DNA from 3 places in the Microbispora sp. H10830 genome. Region 2 is predicted to be linked to each of the others. Evidence: predicted binding sites of a transcription regulator. Region 2 holds the regulator's gene; each other region holds the start of a gene.
What was found. Region 2 encodes LexA, which represses DNA repair genes until DNA is damaged. Its sites were predicted from a motif close to TCGAACANNTGTTCGA; they were not measured.
Positions count from the first base shown of each region.

Region 1: the regulator LexA is predicted to act here: its motif matches at 1,306-1,321, upstream of HHX35_RS01665 (SAV_6107 family HEPN domain-containing protein).
Region 3: the regulator LexA is predicted to act here: its motif matches at 2,744-2,759, upstream of recA (recombinase RecA).

Region 1 is NZ_JABBWX010000001.1:360,939-366,936, reverse strand. It holds gene HHX35_RS01675 (YbaK/EbsC family protein) at 1-179, opposite strand, end outside; gene HHX35_RS01670 (L,D-transpeptidase family protein) at 306-1,184, shown strand; gene HHX35_RS01665 (SAV_6107 family HEPN domain-containing protein) at 1,590-2,027, shown strand; gene HHX35_RS01660 (arginine deiminase) at 2,157-3,401, opposite strand; gene HHX35_RS01655 (transcriptional regulator) at 3,531-4,025, opposite strand; gene pyrR (bifunctional pyr operon transcriptional regulator/uracil phosphoribosyltransferase PyrR) at 4,515-5,072, shown strand; gene HHX35_RS01645 (aspartate carbamoyltransferase catalytic subunit) at 5,069-5,998, shown strand, end outside.
Region 2 is NZ_JABBWX010000016.1:63,108-69,105, reverse strand. It holds gene HHX35_RS44000 (cellulase family glycosylhydrolase) at 1-1,239, shown strand, start outside; gene lexA (transcriptional repressor LexA) at 1,333-2,049, opposite strand; gene nrdR (transcriptional regulator NrdR) at 2,481-2,945, shown strand; gene HHX35_RS33160 (vitamin B12-dependent ribonucleotide reductase) at 3,065-5,956, shown strand.
Region 3 is NZ_JABBWX010000001.1:825,021-831,018, forward strand. It holds gene rny (ribonuclease Y) at 1-237, opposite strand, end outside; gene recX (recombination regulator RecX) at 518-1,123, opposite strand; gene recA (recombinase RecA) at 1,477-2,577, opposite strand; gene HHX35_RS03865 (hypothetical protein) at 2,908-3,183, shown strand; gene HHX35_RS03870 (ABC transporter permease) at 3,206-4,291, opposite strand; gene HHX35_RS03875 (ABC transporter ATP-binding protein) at 4,288-5,166, opposite strand; gene HHX35_RS03880 (transcriptional regulator) at 5,159-5,467, opposite strand; gene HHX35_RS03885 (hypothetical protein) at 5,464-5,895, opposite strand.

The DNA.
Region 1 (5,998 bases), on a different contig from region 2:
GCGCCGTCCGCGTCGAAGATCAGGCTGTTGGCGATCGCGCCGACCTCGCAGCCCAGCTGGGCCGCCGCCGTGGCGGCCGTCGGGGCGGCCTCGTCGAGCACGACGACCTCGCCTGTCACCGCGTGGGCCCGCAGGGCCTCCTGAACCCGGACGACGTTCGGATGCAACTTTTCTGCCACCCGGTCACTCTAAACGGATTGCCAGGACATACGCGGCCGATTATGGCCACTTACGATCACGCGGCTCACAATCGGACCGTAAGGTGAGTCCTTTGATCGAGAAACGGGCTTATGAGGGGGTTGGTCATGATGAGGGGTCGACGGCGGCTGCTCGTCGCGGTGGGAGCGGCGACGTTCGCGACTGCCTTCGCGGCGACCGGCGTGAGCGGCACGGCGCAGGCGCGCACCGCCGTGCCGGCGGGGACCGTCACGGCGGGGACCGCGCTCCCGGCGCTTCAGGCGTCCTCGGCGCTCCCCGCGCTCCCCGCGCTCCCGCCGCGAAGCGCCGTTCCCGCCCGCGCCACCGGTTACCCGCCGTTCACCGCCCCGGGCAAGACGCTCAAGCTCGGCGCCAAGGGCTCCGCCGTGAAGGCGCTGCAGGCCCGGCTCAAGGAGCTCGGGTACGTGCCCGGCAGCGTCGACGGCCGGTACGGCGGGGCCACGCTGACGGCGGTCTGGGCGTTCCAGAAGGTGCAGGGGATCACGCCGACCAGCACGGTCGCGGCCCGCACCTGGAGGGCGCTGGAGAACCCCCGGGCGCCCAAGGTCCTGGTGCCCAGGGGCAAGGCGACCCGCGTCGAGGTGAACCTGACCAAGCAGGTGATGGTTCTGTACCGGGGCGGCGCGCCGGTTCTCATCAGCCACATCTCCAGCGGCAGCGGCATCCCCTACACCGAGTACGCCACCTGGAACGGCAAGCGGCAGCGGTTCTCCGGCAGCGCGCGCACGCCGACCGGCGACTACGCGACCACCTGGCGGGCCAGGGGCTGGCACCGGTCCTACCTCGGGCAGCTCTACAACCCCATCTTCTTCAACGGCGGCATCGCGCTCCACGGCGCGCTGTCGGTGCCGCTCTACCCGGCGTCGCACGGCTGCGTGCGGCTGCCCATGAACGTGGCCGAGATCCTGCCCGGCATGCTCGGCAAGGGTGTCCCTGTGCACGTCAGGGGCGCCTTCAGGCGCTAGCGCCATCCCCGGAGGGGCCCCGCGCGAGGTGGTCGCGCGGGGCCCCTCCGCCGTCTCCGGCCCGTGTTTCGAACGTGGTCCTCGAACACATATTCGTTGACAGCCTTGACAGAGGACATGATCGAATCTATGTTCGATGGAGTGGGCGTGGGACTCGCGGCTCGCGCCCACCCCGTTGGATTCGTGCCTTCGTCGTCGGCGGAGACGGATGCGGCACGGCCCGCGGCGTGGGCCGGACGGGGAGAGGGGAAGCTCCTCGTCCGGCCGCCCACGGGAGCCTGAGAAAGCGTCGGGCGATCTCGAGCGGTTCACGGGATCTCCCGGCCGGCGAAATTGTCGGTGCGATCTGCGACTGTGAAGTCACCGGCGACTTTCGCCGGAGTGCCACGACTCAAGGAGGCGGGCATGACTGAGCAGAACGACGATCAGAAGAGCGGGCCCCGGCTCTCGCAGGCGGTTCTGGCACACCTCGCGGACGCCAGGGCATGCCTCGCGGACGCAACCGTCGGGCCCACCCCCGCGGACCGCTACGTGTCGGCCCACCTGGCGGCCCTCCGTGCGGCCGCCGGGATCCTCGCGGCCCGTCCGCGGCCGATGGACGGCCGCAGGCGGCGGTTGCGCAGCGCCTGGGAGCTGCTGCCGGAGGCCGAGCCCAAGCTCGCGGACTGGGCGGCCTACTTCGCGGTGAGCGCGACCAAGCGCGCGGCGGCCGAGGCCGGCATGGTCCGAGCCGTCACGCAGAACGACGCAGAGGAAATCATAGCGGAGGCGGACAGGTTCGTCGGCGAGGTCGAGTCGATCCTCGGCCTGCCCGGCCGTCCCACTCTGCCCATGGCCGGCTGACCTCCGTCTCCGCCCATGGCCCCGCTCGCCCGTCCGGCGCGGCCCGGGCGCCCACTGCGCCCGCGCCAGGGTCGGCCACGGAGCCGGGGCGCCCACCGTGACGCCGGGAACGAGGCGACGCCGGGGTGATCAGACGGGGTCGCGCTCCAGCGGGCAGCTCATGCACCGTGGCCCGCCGCGTCCGCGGCCGAGCTCGCTGCCCCGGATCGTGACGACCTCGATGCCGTGCCTGCGCAGGTGGTTGTTGGTCGTGGTGTTGCGCTCGTAGGCCACGACCACACCGGGTTCCAGCGCCAGCACGTTGCAGCCGTCGTCCCACTGCTCGCGCTCGGCCGCGTGCACGTCCTGCGTCGGCGTGAGGACCTTGATGTCGTCAAGGCCGAGGGCCCGCGCGATCGCCTTGTGCATGTCCTCCGGCGGGTGGTCGGTGACCTTCAGCTCCTTGTCGGTGTCGCCCGGCTCCACCGTGTACGACGGGAGCATGCCGAGCCCGGCGTACTTGGTGAACACGCCCACGTCGACGTTGGTCATCACGGTGTCGAGGTGCATGAACGCACGGGTCTTGGGCAGATCGAGCGCCACGATGCGGGTCGCCGACCCCGCACGGAACAGATTGGTCGCCAGCATCTCCACGGCCTGCGGCTGGGTGCGCTCGCTCACCCCGACGAGCACGACGCCGTTGCCGAGCACCAGGACGTCGCCACCCTCGATGGTGGCCGGGGCCATGCGCACGCCCTCGTACCAGACGTTGAACCCGCCGGCGTCGGGCTTGCCGTATCCGGCGGCGAACAGCGGGTGCCACCGGTAGACCGCCTCGTAGTTGACGGTCTCCCGCCTGCGCGCCTTCTTGCGCATCGCGTTGATCGACACCCCGTCGTACACCCAGCAGGAGGTGTCGCGGGCGAACAGGTGGTTGGGCAGCGGCGGGAGGACGAAGTCGTCCATGCCCAGCGTGTGGAAGGCGATGGAGCCGGGGTCGCAGCCCAGCTCCATGATCTCGCGTTTGGTGATCCCGCCGGTCAGCAGCGGCGCGAGCGTGTCCGCGTCGAGGGCGTCGAGTGTGTTGCGGATCGCGTCGGCGGCCAGCGGGCCGAACCAGTGCTCGTCGACGCTGCCGTCGAGGATGTGCTTGCGCGCGTCGGGGATCTCGATCACCTCCCGCAGGAGGTCGCCGAGGTGGTGCACCGTGACGCCGCGCCCGGCGAGCACCTCGCACCACTCCCGGTGCTCCTCCAGCGCGCGGTGCACCCACAGCACGTCGTCGAACAGCAGGCCGTCCTTGTTGCCCGGGGTGAGCCGCTTGAGCGCGAGTTCGGGTATGTCGACCAGGACCCGGCGAAGCCTGCCCACCTCGGAGCCCACGTAAAACGTCATGTCCTGACCTATCCCCGCGTGGCGGGAATCACTCGTACCGGCGGCTCCCCCTTGCGGAGGCGCCGCCCGTGACTACGCCGGAGAGGACGGACATCGGCACGGGGAGCCGCGTACGAACCGGGCGGGAGGTCAGAAGGACTCGACGGCGCGGCGGGCCTCGGCGTCGAGCACACCCCAGTGGATGAACTCCTCGGTCAGCTCGACCGGCGACTTGTCATAGATGACCGCGAGCGAGCGCAGGTCCTCCTGCCGGATGGACAGCACCTTGCCGTTGTAGTCGCCCCGCTGGCTCTGAATGGTGGCGGCGTAACGGGCAAGCGGGCCGGCCTTGTCCTTCGGCAGCTGCGACAGCCGCTCCAGGTCGATGACCAGCTTGGGAGCGGGCGCAAGCGGGCTGGGGGCGGCTCCGCCCGGAAGAAGCTCCGACACCGGCACTCCGTAGAAATCCGCGAGCTCGGCGAGCTTCTGCACGGTCACCGCGCGGTCGCCCCGCTCATAGGAGCCCACGACGACGGCCTTCCACCGTCCGCGGGACTTCTCTTCCACACCGTGCAGGGACAGCCCCTGCTGGGTCCGGATGGCGCGCAGGCGCGCGCCCAGCGACTTGGCGTAGTCAGACGGCATCGTGTGGCCCCCGGCTTTCTATGACTCTTCTCACTTGATTGTGCGTCCTTGTCCTAAGCGTTCCGAACACCGGGGCTGGTGCCCGTGACCGGCACCTTCGGTGACCGCTGCGTCGGGTTTTACCCAGGAAGGTCGCGTGTTGTGGTTACGGACAGTGACGGTAAAGCCGACACTCCCAAAGGTCAAGCTGATTGGAAAAAAGAGCGTCAAACAGTGCTCTCACCGAAATCACCGACACCCGGCGCGATGCGGCTTCCGATCCCCGGCCCGCCCCTCGCCCGGCCCCCGAACGCCCCGGAACGTCACCGGAACGTCACCGGAAGGTTCCCGAAGATTCCCGGCACCCCCTCGTCACGCCGAGGGCGAACGGCTCCCCCGGGGCCATCCCCCCTGGCGGGAGGGGGGTTCGCAGACGGCCCTGATACTCTAAGCAGAACCGACACCCTTTTAAGACCCGTCCCGTGAGGCGGGAAAGGCGGTGACTTTTTCATGTCTGATGCCCGAAATCAGGCCCGTGCCGTCCTGGAGGGGCCCGACATCCACCGGGCGCTCACCCGGATCGCGCACGAGATCCTCGAACGTACCAGGGGCGCGGAGAGCGTCGTCCTGCTCGGCATCCCCACCCGCGGCGCCACCCTCGCGCATCGCATCGCCGGGCGCATCGCGCAGTTCGAAGGGATCAAGGTCCCCGTCGGCGCCATCGACGTCACGATGTACCGCGACGATCTGCGCCTGCGGCCCGCGCGCCCGCTCGGCCGCACCGAACTGCCCCCGGACGGCGTGGACGGCAGGACCGTCGTCCTCGTGGACGACGTCCTCTACTCCGGCCGCACCGTGCGCGCCGCGCTCGACGCGCTGAACGACGTGGGCAGGCCCAGGGCCGTCCAGCTCGCCACGCTCGTCGACCGCGGCCACAGGGAGCTGCCGATCCGCGCCGACTACGTCGGCAAGAACCTGCCGACCTCCAAGAGCGAGAAGGTCAAGGTCTTCCTGGAGGAGACGGACGGGCGCGACGCGGTCGTGCTCATCAAGGAGGACGACCGATGAAGCGTCACCTGATCTCGACCGGCGACCTCACCCGCGACGACGCGCTCCTCATCCTCGACACGGCCGAGGAGCTGGCGCGGGTCTCGCAGCGGTCCATCAAGAAGCTGCCGACGCTGCGCGGCCGCACGGTGGTGAACCTCTTCTTCGAGGACTCCACCCGGACCCGCATCTCCTTCGAAGCCGCGGCCAAGCGCCTGTCGGCCGATGTGATCAATTTCTCGGCCAAGGGGTCGAGCGTGTCCAAGGGCGAGTCGCTGAAGGACACCGCGCTCACCCTGGAGGCCATGGGCGCCGACGCCGTGGTGATCAGGCACAGCGCCTCGGGCGCGCCGCATCGCCTGGCCACCTGGGTGCGCGGCAGCGTGGTCAACGCCGGGGACGGCACCCACGAGCACCCCACCCAGGCGCTGCTCGACGCCTTCAGCATCCGCCGCCGGCTGGGCCGGCTGGAGGGCCTGAAGATCGCCGTCGTGGGCGACGTGCTGCACAGCCGGGTCGCCCGGTCCAACGTGCTGCTGCTGCACACGCTCGGCGCGGAGGTGACGCTGGTCGCGCCGCCGACCCTGCTGCCGGTGGCGGTCGGGACCTGGCCCTGCCAGATCTCGTACGACCTCGACGCCGTGCTGCCCAAGTCGGACGTCGTGATGATGCTGCGGGTCCAGCTGGAGCGGATGAACGCGGCCTACTTCCCCTCGGCGCGGGAGTACAGCCGCCGCTACGGCCTCGACCGCGACCGCTTCGCCCGCCTGCACGACGACGCCATCGTCATGCACCCCGGCCCGATGAACCGCGGCATGGAGATCTCCGCGGAAGTCGCCGACTCGCCGCGCTCGACGATCGTCGAGCAGGTCGCCAACGGCGTGACGGTCCGGATGGCCGTCCTCTACCTGCTGCTCGGCGGTTCCGAGCCCGCGATCGGAGGCGCC
Region 2 (5,998 bases):
CAGAAGGGCATGCGGATCATCCTCGACCGGCACCGGCCGACCAGCGCGGGCCAGACGGCGCTGTGGTACACCTCGGGCGTCCCCGAGTCCACCTGGATCAGCGACTGGAAGTCGCTGGCCCAGCACTACGCCGGCAACACCACCGTCATCGGGGCCGACCTGCACAACGAGCCGCACGCCGACGGCACCAACCCGAACGCGACCGGCTCCTGCTGGGGCTGCGGCGACGAGTCGCGCGACTGGCGCCTGGCGGCCGAGCGTGCGGGCAACGCCATCCTGTCCGTGCAGCCCAACTGGCTGATCTTCGTGGAGGGCGTGAGCTGCCCGAGCGGCGGCCTGTCCAACGTCTGGGACAACGACACCAGCAACGACGAGGACTGCGGCTGGTGGGGCGGCAACCTCACCAAGGCGGGCCAGTACCCGGTGCGGCTGAACGTGGCCAACCGGCTCGTCTACTCGCCCCACGAGTACGCCACGTCGGTCTACCACCAGGCGTGGTTCGACGACCCGTCGTACCCGGCGAACATGCCGGCCATCTGGGACAAGTACTTCGGCTACCTGTACAAGCAGAACATCGCGCCGATCATGGTGGGTGAGTTCGGCACCACGCTCGCCAGCAACACCGACAAGATCTGGCTCCAGGAGCTCATGAAGTACATGGGCAGCGGGGTGAACGGCATGTCGTTCACCTACTGGTCGTGGAACCCCAACTCGGGTGACACGGGCGGCATCCTGAAGGACGACTGGGCGACGGTCGACCAGGCCAAGCAGAGCATCATCTCGCCCTACCTGATCCCGCCGACCGGTGGCGGTAACCCGACGCCGCCGGTGTCGCCCTCGGCCTCGCCGAGCGTGTCGCCGTCGGCGTCTCCGTCGGCTTCCCCGTCGGCTTCCCCGTCGGCGTCTCCGTCCGCGTCTCCCTCGTCGCCGGGCGGGAAGACCTGCACGGCCACGTACAAGGTCGTCAACCAGTACTCCGGCGGCTTCCAGGGTGAGGTCACGGTGAAGGCGGGTTCCTCGGCCATCTCGGCCTGGACCGTGAAGTGGGCCTTCCCGAACGGCCAGAGCATCAGCCAGCTCTGGAACGGCACGCTCAGCGCGAGCGGGTCGAACGTCACGGTGACGAACCTGTCCTACAACGGCGCGCTGGGCGCCGGGGCCTCGTCCACCTTCGGCTTCAACGGCAGCTGGTCGGGCACCAACGGCGTTCCTTCGCCGGTGAGCTGCACCGCCTCCTGACGGCGGACCGAACACGGCACAGCACAAGCCCGGCGCTCTCGTGAGCGCCGGGCTTGTCCCTGTGCGGCGTCCGGAACCGGCGAGCCGCTGCTGCTACAGCTTGCGCAGGACGGCCGTGACCTTGCCGAGCACGGTGGCCTCGTCACCGGGGATCGGCTCGTAGTTGGGGTTGTGCGGCACCAGCCACACGTGCCCGTCCTTGCGCTTGAACGTCTTCACGGTGGCCTCGCCGTCGATCATGGCGGCCACGATGTCGCCGTTGTCGGCGACCGGCTGCTGCCGCACCACGACCCAGTCGCCGTCGGCGATGGCGGCCTCGATCATCGAGTCGCCGGAGACCTGGAGCAGGAACAGCGTGCCCTCGCCCACGAGCTGCTTGGGCAGCGCGAACACGTCCTCGATGCTCTGCTCGGCGAGGATGGGACCACCGGCCGCGATGCGGCCGACCAGCGGCACGTAGGCCGCGGTGGGCCGGTTGAATCCGGCCTCCTCCTCGGAGGTGGCGTCCGGGTCCACCCACAGCACCGGCTCGCCCGGCAGCCGGACCTCCAGGGCCCGGGGCCGATGCGGATCACGCCGGAGGTAGCCCTTACGCTGGAGCGCCGTGAGCTGGTGCGACACGCTGGAGGTGCTGGTCAGCTGGACCGCTTCCCCGATCTCCCGCATGGAGGGCGGATAGCCGCGCTGCTGGACCGAGTCGCGGATCACCTCGAGGATCTTCCGCTGCCTCGGGGTGAGGCCAAGCGAGTCGCGCCTGCGAACCGCGAGGTCGCTGACGCCATCCGCTTGCTCACTTCGGTCACTCACGATGCCACCTCTCAATCCGTGTTCCTCATGTCGCACAGAGCGACCGTACCGCGATTCAAGATCACCGTCAAACAATTGTTCGATATCCAGCGAAATCGCCGATCTCGCCGTCCGTCTCATCGTACGGGAGTTCGATCGATCCCGTGTTCGATTTACCCGATCTTCTCTGGTCGTAGTACGCCCAGGTCAGAAGCCGTACGGAAATCGGCAGGGAAAGGCGCGTAAAGGGCGTATTCCACGACGGGCGGGGCAGTTGACGCGGCCGTGACTGGAGGTGCGACACGCGCGCCGAGCAGGCACTTCCTCACCCAGGGCCGGTTCGACTTGCGTTCAAGGTCGGGCGCTCCTACGGTTGGACCACAACATCTAGTAGTCACAGCTGTGTAAGTTCACCACACCTTGTGTTCCGGATGTGCGTTCAGGGAGGCGATGAAGTGCACTGTCCGTTCTGTCGCCACCCGGACACCCGGGTCGTGGACAGCCGTGCGGCCGAGGACGGGGCGGCGATCCGCCGTCGGCGCACCTGCCCCGAGTGCGGGCGCAGGTTCACCACGCAGGAGACCGTACTGCTGATGGTGAGCAAGCGCAGCGGGGTCACCGAGCCGTTCTCCCGGGAGAAGGTCATCGCCGGCGTGCGGCGGGCCTGCCAGGGACGCCCGGTCAGCGAGGACTCCCTCGCCCAGCTCGGGCAGCGCGTCGAGGAGAGCATCCGGGGCACCGGCGCGGCCGAGATCGCCTCCCACGAGGTGGGCCTGGCCATCCTGGGCCCGCTCCGCGACCTCGACGAGGTGGCCTACCTGCGCTTCGCGTCGGTCTACCGCAGCTTCGAGACGCTGGCGGACTTCGAGGCGGAGATCGAGCGGCTCCGCGCGGCCCACAGCACGGTGGGCGAGGAGTAGGCGCCTTCCGGGGGGCCGGGACGAGGCGGGCGGCGGCGCGCGACGGCGCGGCGCGACGATGTGGTTATAACGAGCGTGGTCGGAGAAGGGGCTCCATCGGGCCCTGGGAGGGGGAAGTCATGACGGAGACCGTGAGCGGCACCGTGTCGGGTGTGGGGGGCCGGCCGGGCAAGCGCCCGCGCAAGGGCCTGAAGATGAAGCGCATCTTCACCACCCCGGGTGTCCACCCGTACGACGAGGTCCGCTGGGAGCGGCGCGACGTCGTGATGACGAACTGGCGGGACGGCTCGGTCAACTTCGAGCAGCACGGCGTGGAGTTCCCCGACTTCTGGTCGGTCAACGCGGCCAACATCGTCACCACCAAGTACTTCCGCGGGGCGGTGGGCACCCCGCAGCGCGAGTCGAGCCTCAAGCAACTCGTCGACCGGGTCGTGGGCGTCTACACCAGGACCGGCGTCGAGAACGGCTACTTCGCCTCCGAGGAGGACGCGGAGATCTTCGACCACGAGCTCAAGCACGCGCTGATCCACCAGACCTTCAGCTTCAACTCCCCGGTGTGGTTCAACGTCGGCACCCGCTCCCCCCAGCAGGTGAGCGCCTGCTTCATCCTGGCCGTGGACGACACGATGGAGTCGATCCTCGACTGGTACAAGGAAGAAGGTGTGATCTTCAAGGGCGGCTCCGGCTCCGGGGTCAACCTCTCCCGCATCCGCTCGTCCAAGGAGCTGCTGTCCAGCGGTGGCACGGCCAGCGGCCCGGTCTCCTTCATGCGCGGCGCCGACGCCTCCGCCGGCACCATCAAGTCGGGCGGCGCGACCCGCAGGGCGGCCAAGATGGTCGTCCTCGACGTGGACCACCCCGATATCGAGGAGTTCATCGAGACCAAGGCGCGCGAGGAGGACAAGATCCGTGCGCTGCGCGACGCCGGGTTCGACATGGACCTCGGCGGCAAGGACATCGTGTCCGTGCAGTACCAGAACGCCAACAACTCGGTGCGGGTCTCCGACGAGTTCATGCGGGCCGTCGAGGACGGCGGGCAGTTCGGCCTGCGGGGCCGGCTGACCGGCGAGGTCATCGAGGAGGTCGAGGCGCGGTCGCTGTTCCGCAAGATGGCCAAGGCCGCCTGGGAGTGCGCCGACCCCGGCCTGCAGTACGACGACACGATCAACGACTGGCACACCTGCCCCGAGACCGGGCGCATCACGGCCAGCAACCCCTGCTCGGAGTACGTCCACCTGGACAACTCCTCGTGCAACCTCGCGTCGATCAACCTGCTGAAGTTCCTGCGCGACGACGACTCCTTCGACGTCGCGACCTTCGTGAAGGTCACCGAGCTGATCATCACCGCGATGGACATCTCGATCACCTTCGCCGACTTCCCGACGCAGAAGATCGCCGAGACCACCCGGGCGTACCGCCAGCTCGGCATCGGCTACGCCAACCTGGGCGCGCTGCTCATGGCGACCGGGCACGCGTACGACTCCGACGGCGGCCGGGCCATCGCGGCCGGGATCACCTCGCTGATGACCGCCGTGTCCTACCGCCGCTCGGCCGAGATCGCCGGGATCGTCGGCCCGTACGACGGCTACCAGCGCAACGCCGAGCCGCACAAGCGGGTCATGCGCAAGCACGCCGCGGCCAACGACGACCTGCGCACCCTCGACGACATGGACAAGAGCCTGCACACAGAGGCCACCCGGCAGTGGCAGGAGTGCCTCAGGCTCGGTGAGAAGAACGGCTACCGCAACGCCCAGGCGTCGCTGCTCGCCCCGACCGGCACCATCGGCCTGATGATGGACTGCGACACCACCGGCATCGAGCCCGACCTGGCGCTGGTGAAGTTCAAGAAGCTCGTCGGCGGCGGCTCGATGCAGATCGTCAACCAGACGATCCCGCGGGCGCTGCGCCGGCTCGGCTACCTCGAGGAGCAGGTCGAGGCCATCGTCGAGTACATCGCCGAGCACGGCCACGTCGTGGACGCCCCCGGCCTGCGGCCGGAGCACTACGAGGTGTTCGACTGCGCGATGGGCGAGCGGGCCATCGCCCCGATGGGCCACGTCCGGATGATGGCGGCCGTCCAGCCGTTCCTGTCCGGCGCGATCTCCAAGACCGTGAACCTGCCCGAGTCGGCCACGGTGGACGACATCGAGCAGGTCTACCTGGAGGGCTGGAAGCTCGGCCTGAAGGCCCTGGCCGTCTACCGCGACAACTGCAAGGTCGGCCAGCCGCTGTCGGTCGCGAAGAAGACCTCCGAGGAGGTCCCCGCCGAGACCTCCGCCGAGAAGGAGCCGATCGTCCAGGTCGTGGAGGTCGCGCGGCCGACCAGGCGGCGGATGCCGAACCAGCGGCCGAGCACCACCACCCGCTTCACCGTGGGCGGCGCCAAGGGCTACATGACCGCCTCGTCCTACCCGGACGACGGCCTGGGCGAGGTCTTCCTCAAGATGTCCAAGCAGGGCAGCACGCTCGCGGGCGTGATGGACGCCTTCTCCGTGGCGATCTCGATCGGCCTCCAGTACGGCGTGCCGCTCGACACGTACGTGCAGAAGTTCGTCAACATGCGCTTCGAGCCGGCGGGCATGACCGACGACCCCGACGTCCGGATGGCGCAGTCCGTGATGGACTACATCTTCCGGCGGCTCGCGCTCGACTACCTGCCGTACGAGGACCGGGCGGCCCTGGGCATCTTCTCCGCCTCCGAGCGGGCCGCGCAGCAGCGCGGCGAGGACCCGGCCGCGCTCCAGGACGTGGACACCGCCGCCCTGGCGCAGTCTGCGCCCATCGAGAAGGCGCAGTCCGCGCCCGTCGAGGCCAAGCCCGCCGAGGGGCCGTCCGCCGGGCAGGTCGTGCCGGTGGCGGTGCCGGAGCCGCGCCGGGTCGGCGCCTCGCTGGAGAGCCACCAGGGCCGTACGGCGGACGCGCCGCTGTGCATGACCTGCGGCACCAAGATGCGCCCGGCCGGCAGCTGCTACGTCTGCGAGGGCTGCGGCAGCACCAGCGGCTGCAGCTGAGACAGGCGATCGCGCGTGGTCTCTCCATGACGGATGCCTCCC
Region 3 (5,998 bases), on a different contig from region 2:
CGACTTCTTGAGGATCTCCCCCGCGTCACGCTCCGCCTTCGTGCGGATCTCCTCAGCCTCGCGTCTGGCCCGTTCGAGTTCCTCGTTGACCTCGGCCTTCACCTCGGCAAGCTGCTCGGGCGAGGGGCCGGGCGGTGCGACGGCTCCGGTGCGGCGCATGACTATGACGAGGGCGGCGATCATCACGAGAGCCAGCAGCACTACCGCAACCGCAAGAACGATCACGATCGTGTCCATGCGCGCTCACCCCTCACGACAACTCTTGGCAGGGGTCACACGCGCAGCACGGCAGCGCCCGGTGGCGTCACCAGGACAAATATCGTCGCAATGCCCAGGCGCCCCGAGGGGCGGCCCATATGGCCCGAAGGCCGGTCAATGTCTCTCGTCCGTCGTGGTTCACCGTTATGGCAATCCGCGCTGCGCGGAGTAACTCCTCACTGCGGTCGAGATTAAGCGTCAGAGAGGTAACGAGCAAGCAAAGATGCCCTGTCAAGTGACTTTTGCGTGGTGCTATGGCTCACTCGAAGGTATCCGGAAGCCCATCTGACGGGCTGCCCTCGGCCTCGATCGCCTCTCGGACCACGCGGAAGGCCAGTCCCGGCGAGTAGCCCTTGCGGGCCAGCATGCCGACCAATCGTCGCATGCGCGCCTGCGGCTCCACCCCGCGGGTGGCGGCCAGCTTCCGATCCACCAGCCTGCGTGCGGTCTCGGCCTCCTCGTCCGGATCGAGCCGTCCGACGGCGTCCTTGACCGTCTCCTCGGCCACGCCGCGCCGCCGCAGTTCCTGGGCGAGCGCGCGGCGGGCGAGCCCGCGACCAGTGTGCCGGGAGCTCACCCACGCGGCGGCGAACGCCTCGTCGTCGATGAGCCCGACCTCGGAGAACCGCTCCAGCACGGCGTTCGCCGCCTCCTCGGGCACGTCCCGCTTGCGCAGGGCGTCCGCGAGCTGGGCCCGGGTCTTGGGTGCCATCGTCAGCAGCCGCAGGCAGATGGCTCTGGCCACCGCCTCGGGGTCGGCCGGCGGGCCCTCGCCCGCCGCGGTGCCCTCCTGAGGCCCGTCGGGAAGCCATCCGCCGGACCTCCCACGCTTTCCCCGGCCTCTCGGCGCTCCCCGTTCTCCCAGGCCTGCCCAGGCTCCCAGAGCCGCCTGTTCTCCCGGAGCCGCCTGTTCCCCCAGCCCTGCCCAGTCTTCCGGAGCTGTCTGTTCTCTCAGGCCTGCCCGGTCTCCTCGCCGGCCACCACGTCCCTGGCGCCGGCGTCCGTCCCGGCCGGCCTCCTGGCCCGCCTCCGCACGCCCGATCTCCGCGCGCCCGATCTCCGCGCGCCGAATCTCCTCGCGCAGGGCGGCGATCGTCGCGGAGGCGTCCTCAGCCGATCCGGGCAGCTCTTCGGCCGGCCCCCAGAGTCCCGAGTTCCAGTCCCCCGGCCCGACCCCGTCATCCGGGCCGGGGGGCACATCGCGCCTCATGCCTGCGCTCAGACGTCACCCGGCTTGGGCGCACTGGCCGCCTTGCTGCCCCGGCCGGACGTGGGGGCGGGCGGCGCCGCCGGAGCGGCGGGGGGCTCGCTCGGCGAGTCGAGCCGCGGCCCGACACCGAGCTTCTCCTTGATCTTCTTCTCGATCTCGTTGGCGATGTCGGGGTTGTTCTTCAGGAAGTTGCGGGCGTTCTCCTTGCCCTGCCCGAGCTGGTCGCCCTCGTACGTGTACCAGGCTCCGGCCTTGCGCACGAACCCGTGCTCGACGCCCATGTCGATCAGCCCGCCCTCGCGGGAGATGCCGATGCCGTAAAGGATGTCGAAGTCGGCCTGGCGGAAGGGCGGGGCCATCTTGTTCTTGACGACCTTCACCCGGGTCCGGTTGCCGACCGGCTCGGTGCCGTCCTTGAGCGTCTCGATCCTGCGCGCGTCCAGCCGCACCGACGCGTAGAACTTCAGCGCCTTACCACCCGTGGTGGTCTCGGGGCTTCCGAACATGACGCCGATCTTCTCGCGGAGCTGGTTGATGAAGATGGCGGTGGTCCGGGTCTGGTTCAGCGCACCGGCGATCTTGCGCAGGGCCTGCGACATGAGGCGGGCCTGGAGACCGACGTGGCTGTCGCCCATCTCACCCTCGATCTCGGCCTTCGGCACGAGGGCCGCCACGGAGTCGATCACGATGATGTCGACGGCGCCGGAGCGGATCAGCATGTCCGCGATCTCCAGCGCCTGCTCACCGGTGTCCGGCTGGGAGACGAGCAACGCGTCGACGTCGACGCCCAGCTTCTTGGCGTACTCGGGGTCGAGGGCGTGCTCGGCGTCGATGAACGCGGCGATGCCGCCGCCCTTCTGGGCGTTGGCCACGGCGTGCAGGGCGACCGTCGTCTTACCGGAAGACTCGGGGCCGTACACCTCGACGATCCTGCCGCGGGGATAGCCGCCGATGCCGAGGGCGACGTCGAGAGCGATAGAACCGGTGGGGATGACCTCGATCGGCGCACGCGCGTCGTCTCCGAGGCGCATGACGCTGCCCTTGCCGAACTGCCGCTCGATTTGCGCGAGGGCGGTCTCAAGGGCCTTCTCGCGGTCGTTGATTGCCATTGGGTGCCCCCTGAAGGGTGGTCGTCTGCTCGGTCACCGAAAAGCTACGGGGTGCCACCGACATTTTCCGGAGCTTCTCGCAGCCCGCCCCGGAAGGCGGGCCGGGAGCCCGTCGCGCCCCGGCGACCTGACGGCGCGCACCCCGGCGGCGACCAGTCCAATATAGCCGAACGACTGTTCGATCACATGCCCGAACCGCCGCCGAGGCCGGGACGAACGGCGTCCCAACCGCGCCGTTACATTCCCGGGCGTTACTCTGCCATGGTTGCCAGCGCGCTGACCTGGGACGATCCTTGTAGCAAAGCTGGATCTCCCCGCTGGAGGGGCCACGTGACGGGCACCGGCGACTACAGCGGACAGCGCCTGGCCCGCCTTGAGGCGCTCGCGGCGCGGCTCCCCGAGCACGGTCTCTCCGCGCGACTGCTCGGCACGGACGATCCGGTCCTGTCCGTCTGGCACCCGGGCACCGGCAGGCAGACGATCGTCTTCGCGACGCCCGCCAAGGGCGGCTGGATGTTCCTGTGGGCGCCGGGCGGCCAGGAGAGCGCCGACGACCCCGGCCGTGCGGCCGAATTGATCGGTCGGACGCTCTCCCGGCACCCCTGATCGTCCGCCGGCGCCCCGGCCGTCAGCGGACGACCTCGCCCAGCTTGACCCGGGCGCCGGTGCGGAGCACCGCCCGCTGATAGACGCGGGCCGCGCCCAGGAGGACGGCCACCACGGCCACGACCATGAGCGCTCCGGCGATGAGGATCTCCCCCAGCGGCACGTCGACGGCCGCCGTACGCACGGGCATGACCATCGAGGAGAACGGCGGCACGAACGACAGCACGCGCGCGACCGTGCCCGTCGGCTCGACGGCGGCGAAGTAGGCCGTCAGGTAGGTGAACATCATGAGCATGGTCATCGGCGTCAGGACGGTGTTGAGCTCCTCCTGCCGCGACACCAGGGAGCCGAAGGCGGCGGCGAGCGCCGAGAAGAAGGCGTAGCCCAGCACGAACCAGACGACCGCGCTCACCACGATTCCCCCCATTCCGGGCGGCAGGTCGGCTGTGAAGCCGGTCGCGAACGACGCCGCCAGACCGGCGGCGATGACCACGACGAGGTTGACCAGCCCCAGCGAGCCCAGCCCGACGATCTTGCCGCCCAGGAGCTGCCAGGGACGCACCGAGGTGAGCAGGATCTCCACGATGCGGCTGCCCTTCTCCTCCACCACACCCATGGCGACGAACATCGAGGAGTAGATGAGCAGGAAGAACAGCACCATCACGATCAGCGTGGCGATGCCGGTGCGCACGCCCTGGTAGCGGGCGTCCGCGCCGGCCGACTCCACCGTCAGCGGCGTGATCGTGAGACCGGACGCCTTGATCTGGGCGTCACGGTGGGCGCTCTCCAGGATCAGCCCCAGCCGCTGGTCGAGTTCGCCGTTGGCGAGGACCTTGTCCCCGTTGATGAGGGCCGCGTCGAGGTCCCCGTCGACCACGGCCTTCCGGGCGGCCGCCTCGTCCGGCCACCGGGAGTACGCGAGCTGGGCGGCGGGCGGGGGCGCGTCGCCCACCACGCCGACGTCGTAGGTGTCGTCGCCGCCCAGGACCTTGGGCAGGAACGCGAGCGCCGCCACCAGGACCGCGCTGACCGCCAGACTGATCAGGTAGGACTTCGTCCTGACGCGCGTGCGGATCTCCCGCTGGGCCACCAGCCACAGGCCGTTCATGCCACCGCCTCCCTGAAGATCTCGGCCAGCGTCGGCTGCCTGCGGCCGAAGTGCTCCACTCTGCCCGCCCCGATCGCCGTACGCAGGATGTCCTGGTCGTCGCCCTCCTCGCACAGCAGGACGTCACGGTCGCCCTCGCGGGTGAGCTCGCCGGGCAGGCCGTCGGCCCAGCCGGGCGCGGCGTCCCTGACCACGACCCGCAGCACCCCGCGGCCCTCCCGCTCGCGCAGCTCGCCGACCGGTCCGTACGCCACCATGCGGCCCGCCGAGATGATGCCGACCGAGTCGCAGAGCTGTTCGACCAGGTCGAGCTGGTGGCTGGAGAAGATCACCGGCACGCCCGCGGCGGCGCGGTCCTTGAGCACCTCCGCGAGCGCGTCGACCGCCAGCGGGTCGAGGCCCGAGAACGGCTCGTCGAGGATCAGGACCGCCGGCTCGTGGACGAGCGCGACGGCGAGCTGCACCCGCTGCTGGTTGCCGAGCGACAGCGCCTCCACGGCGTCGTCGCGCCGCTCGACCAGGCCGAGCCGTTCGGTCAGGGCGGCGGTGGCCGAGCGCGCGGCGGCCGGGGCGAGCCCGTGGAGCCTGCCGAAGTATTCGATCTGCTCGGCGACCTTCATCTTCTGGTAGAGGCCGCGCTCCTCCGGCATGTAGCCGAACGTGCGGCGGTCGTCGTACGTCACCGGGCGCCCGTCCAGGCGCACCTCGCCGGAGTCGGCGTCGAGCACGCCCATGACGATCCGCATCGTCGTCGTCTTGCCCGCGCCGTTGGCGCCGACGAACCCGAACATCTCGCCCGGCCGTACGGTGAAGCCCACCCCGTCGAGGGCGGTCTTGTCTCCATAGCGTTTGCGCAGGCCGTCGATCTCAAGCACGGGGGGTCGCCTCCACAATTCGTCGCAGAACGTCCATGTATGTCTCGAAGGCCCTACGCCCCTGGTCGGTCAGCGAGAGCCAGGTGCGTGCGCGCTTGCCGACGAAGGTCTTCTCCACCCGGACGTAGCCGGCCTCTTCGAGCGTGAGGATGTGCTTGCTGAGAAGCGAGTCGCTGACCTCGATGGTGTCGCGGAGGAAGCGGAAGTCGGCCTTGTCCGCCGCCGCCAGGGCCGCCATGATCGACAGCCGCACGGGCGCGTGAATGATCTCGTCGAGCTCGTGACGCGGGTGAGCCGTCATCGGTTCCTCATCACGCGGAGTCCGCCGTACACCAGGGGCAGCCCGGCGAGCACCGACAGCGCGACGAGCGCCGCCGTCCAGCCCGCCGTGGGCCGGTCGGGCCGCAGCCAGACGCCGAAGACGAACGGCAGCATCATCGTCACCACGTACGCGGCCGAGACCGGCCCGTTGATCCGCTGCATCAGCCGGTCGTGCACCCGCAGCCGGGCCCAGTACACGCACAGGGCGACCGTAAGGACGATCCAGCCGAGCCCGGCGAGCAACGGCAACGGATGGCCGCCGAGGAACATCGCCGGCCAGTAGACCATCGTGGCCAGTCCCACGAACAGGTATGCCCGTCCGGGCCCGCGCGAGGAACGCCGGACCCGCCGCCCCACGCGCCCGATCTCCTGGAGAGCCTCATCGGGAGTGAAGTCGTCTCCGCTCATATGCCTTCCTCCGTGTTCATCTGCTCAACACGGTAGCAAGCACTCAACCGGCATTCAAGTAGTTGCCGTAGACGACGGAGGACATGAGTCATGGACGGAGCGG